DNA from 2 places in the Maccoyibacter intestinihominis genome. Region 2 is predicted to be linked to the other one. Evidence: riboswitches for the same ligand, from Rfam matches in the RefSeq annotation. Region 2 holds a riboswitch; the other holds the start of a gene.

Region 1 (2,205 bases), on a different contig from region 2:
CGAGCTGGTCGGAAAAACTGCCCCGACTCCTAAATAATCTGCCCCGTGCTTTTCTGCCATGACCGCCTGTTCTACGGTCTGTGCCGATACACCGATAATCTTATCTTTTCCGAGTTTTTTCCGGACATCGCCTGCTTCCATATCGCTCTGTCCGACATGCACGCCGTCTGCATCGACTTTTAATGCCAGTTCTACATCATCGTTTATGACAAATGGCACCTGATATTGTTTACATAACTCTTTTAATTCCTGTGCCTCCTGTAAAAAAAGCTCAGAATCTATCTGTTTTTCGCGTAACTGTAAAAACGTCACACCGCCATCTAAGGCTTCTTTTACCTGTTCTTTCAGTGTCCTGCCATGAAGCCAGCTCCGGTCTGTCACGGCATATAACAGCAGTTCTTCTTTAGTACAGTTCATAGTTTGCCTCCCGTTCTAATGTCTCTGCATCCATGTTCGCGATCGCATCAATGATCCGGTTGCGATATGTTGCATTGCCTTCATAGCTTTGCAGATGGGCATATCCGATCTCGCCTGCAACTCCCATCACACAGACTGCCGCTGCTGCTGCCTCTAACATATGCTTTGGATTTGCCGTAATGTATGCTGTCATCAGTCCTGACAACTGGCATCCGGTTCCTGTGATCTTTCCCATCTGTGCCTTGCCATTGCGTATGACATAACAATGTTCTCCGTCACTGACCAGATCGATCGCACCGGTAACTGCAATAATACTTCCCGTTGCCTTTGCGAAATTTTTCACAAAGTCTATCGCTTCTGTCAGATTCTCTTCGGTCACGGCATCTGCCACATCTGCATCTACGCCGCGCGTACTGCCGCTGCCGGCAGCAAGCGTCTTGATCTCCGATATATTTCCACGGATCACTGAAAAATGAATATCCTCTAACAGTTGTTTTGCCGTATCGGTGCGAAGACTGCTTGCTCCTGCTCCCACCGGGTCTAAAAGCACCGGATGACCTAACTCATTCGCTTTCTTTCCCGCCTTAAACATCGCCGGGATCGTGTGCCGGTTCAAAGTCCCGATGTTGATATTGAGTCCGCCGCAGATACTCGTAATATCCTCGACCTCCTCAGACTCATCTGCCATGATCGGACTTCCCCCACATGCCAGTAATACATTCGCCACATCATTTACCGTTACATAATTTGTAATATTGTGTATCAACGGCATTTTACTATGTACATTCTCTAAACATTCACCAAACTTCATCGTCTTGCCTCCTATTCTTAAACCACCAGCAGCCCTTTTCTTTTATCATTAAACTACTGACTTTCTTTTTGACTTTTGCCCTTTAGCCGTTATCATTCCTTTTTCTCTTTTTCTTCCTTCGGGGCAGTTCGTCTATCCCTGCGCACGGTTTCGAACGGTCCGGACTATGTCCAAAACGTCGCACCTCTTAACACTCTGACATCCCATAGAAATTTCCGTGCAGGGATGCACGGAAAAGATGCAGCTAAGCCATGGATGGCGCATCTGCATCGGTTTCGTCCGTCCCCGATACCCCACACCAGAGTGTTTAGAAGTGCAGTTTTGGGACATCGGAACAGACCGGTCGAAACCGTGCACAGCCCATACACTCACCCCCGAACAACCAAACAACCCCAATCAAACAACTTAAACAAAACACGCAAAACAAAAAAGACTGTATATATACCAATCGTATATACACAGCCTCTATGCTCTCCATATATCCCTACGTTGGCATTATCCAAATCAGGTTTCGGGTCAAAGCAATCCAGCTTAATCTCAGCCTACTTCTGTAAGCACCCCGTTGTCTTATTACCTATATTTTAATCTGCCTGCCGTAGAAAATCAAGTATTTTATTCTTCAAATGGGATAACTGCTCCGTCATAAGTATCGTTGATGTATTTCTTAATGTCATCAGATTTTAATACTTTTACTAACTCTTTGATGCCTTCGTTATCCTCGTTTCCTTCTTTTACTGCAATGATGTTTACATATGTCTTTGCTGCTTCGGAATCGGATTTTTCATAAGCAAGTGCGTCTTTTGCAACTGTATATCCTGCCTCTAATGCATAGTTACCGTTTAATACTACAAATGCTGCATCAGCTACTGCGTGAGGAACCTGTGCTGCCTCTAACTCTGTAATTTCAATTCCCTTTGGATTCTCTGCAATATCATTTACTGTTGCTTCAAGTCCTACACCGTCTTTTAATTTGATCA
Region 2 (2,205 bases):
AGAACCGATCGGGGATGCAAGCGGCATAACCGCAGCCGCTCCGGCATTGACAAGATCACGGGCAGCATTCAGATCCGGATACATATATGGCATGACCACAAATCCTTCCTTTGCTAAAATTTCTGTTGCCCGGATCGTCTCCTGGTTATCCGGCAGCAGATATTTAGAATCCCGCATGATCTCTACTTTGACAAAATCACCACAGCCTAACTCTCTCGCAAGTCTGGCAATGCGGACTGCTTCTTTTGCATCTCTTGCGCCACTGGTATTCGGAAGCAATGTAACTCCCTTTGGAATAAAATCCAAGATATTTTCCTGCTCCTTTGTATTTGCCCTTCGAACGGCAAGTGTAATGATCTCTGCTCCTGCATCTTTAATCGCTGCTTCGATCAGGTTTAAAGAATATTTTCCTGAGCCGAGAATAAATCGTGACCGGAACTCATGTCCGCCAATGACAAGTTTATCGTTATCCATGTTCGTACCTCTTTCTTTATACTTCAAATTCTTTTGCTAATATCCGTAAGACCATATGCGCCTCATGTGCTGCACAGAGCATTACGCGCGAAGAGACAAGTCCAATGTCATCTCCCACGTCGCTGACTCCATCTCCGCACAGATAAAAACGTTTTGTGATCTGTCTGGTTCTAATACTGTTTGCACTGCCGATGCCAGCCATCCCGGAAGCCGCCACAAAATATTTCTGTGGAAAATTCTCCAATACCGAATTGGTCAGCATTGCCTTTGCCTGTGCATCATCAAAAGCCTCACAGATCACATCTGCCTCTTTTAATAATTCCACAACATTCTGCTCCGTCATGCGGGTAGTATGTGTTTCAAGCTCTACATAGGGTGCAATTTCTTTTAAATTTTCGGATAGTGCTTCTGTCTTATATCTTCCAATCTGTGATGCCTTATATTGCTGCCTGTGCAGATTCGTAACATCCACTTTGTCAAAATCGATCAGGATCAGTTTTCCTACTCCTGCTCTTGCAAGGGATATTGCAATATTCGACCCTAAGCCGCCAAGTCCGCAGATGGCAACGGTTGCTGAAAAAAAATGCTGCTGCAGTTCTTTGCCCTGCCGCTTTTCTAAGGCCTGTCTCATCTCTTCTTTTGTCGGTATCAAATCAGCCACCTCCTACAAAACTGACTACTTCCACAATGTCGCCATCCTGCAATATCGTTGTTTCATACACTGCTTTTGGCACAATTTCTCCATTGCACTCTATCGCGATCCGCCGGATATCATAGCTTGTTGTTGCTAAATATTGTGCAATTGTTCTGCCTGCTATCTCCAGACTCTCTCCATTGATCTTTACCATTTTATTCCCTCACTTCCTGTTCTTTTCAAAGAATTCTTTCTTTGAACGATATTCTCATGGAGTTTTATTAAAAAATATTTATATAAATAATTTTTTGCAAACCAAAAAACGGAAAGCTACCGATTTGATAACTTTCCGTCTATGAAATACGAAAACATAATTTCCTAAACATCCCTACGTTGGCATTATCCAAATCAGGTCATCGGTCGAAGGTTCTACCTTCCTCTCAGCCTGTAACACAAGCTCCCGTCGTTCTATTCTGTTTTTGTCCCGCCGTTAATTAGAACCAGCTGTTAAAATTGGTTCCTGTATTTGTCGTGCTGTAGCTGCCATACTTATTATAAGTATCTGCTTCTCTGCCTGCATAATAGTCGATCAAAGATGTTCTGAGCCCTACCTGATATCCATAAGAGGTATTTCCCTTAAACAGTGCCTCCACCTTTGACATATCTGCTTTCTTAAAGGTATCTTCATCAATAGACAGCTTGTTATCTGCTTTGACCGTGATTCCGATTGCCTTTAATAAAGTCTCATTGCCGGTTGTCGTAGCTGTCAGGCTGCGTACGTTATTCTTTACACCGCTGACACTGCTCTTGTTTGTAGTATCGATCAGATTATTATAATCTTTTACAAACCGGCTGACTGCTTTGTAAATCTTATCTGTGTCATAGGTCTTTGTTACCTTACCGTCCTCGCCCTTTGTCTCTGTCGTTTTAAACAAAGATTTCGTGCCGGTTGCCATCAGTGCATCTGTAGATTTTTTTAAATCGGTTGCACTTGTCTCGATCTCAGTCTGGACACGCTCTGCTGTTGTTTTCGTCTTATTTGTCTTAGCACTTTCTGTTGCAGATTTGGTGGTCTTATCCTGACCATAATAAGCCTT

Evidence for each region. Region 2 has a riboswitch for thiamine pyrophosphate ahead of thiS (sulfur carrier protein ThiS). Riboswitches for the same ligand answer to the same signal wherever they lie in the genome.
Region 1: it holds a riboswitch for thiamine pyrophosphate, as region 2 does, so the genes downstream of both, thiM (hydroxyethylthiazole kinase) here and thiS (sulfur carrier protein ThiS) in region 2, are expected to answer to the same signal.

Annotation. Positions count from the first base shown of each region.
Region 1 covers NZ_JBBMEX010000012.1:76,825-79,029, forward strand. Annotated here, with positions in the region: gene thiE (thiamine phosphate synthase) at 1-417, opposite strand, end outside; gene thiM (hydroxyethylthiazole kinase) at 404-1,228, opposite strand; TPP riboswitch at 1,693-1,800, opposite strand; gene WMO43_RS11400 (MetQ/NlpA family ABC transporter substrate-binding protein) at 1,841-2,205, opposite strand, start outside.
Region 2 covers NZ_JBBMEX010000001.1:39,561-41,765, reverse strand. Annotated here, with positions in the region: gene WMO43_RS00205 (thiazole synthase) at 1-474, opposite strand, end outside; gene thiF (thiamine biosynthesis protein ThiF) at 491-1,135, opposite strand; gene thiS (sulfur carrier protein ThiS) at 1,128-1,322, opposite strand; TPP riboswitch at 1,477-1,582, opposite strand; gene fliD (flagellar filament capping protein FliD) at 1,603-2,205, opposite strand, start outside.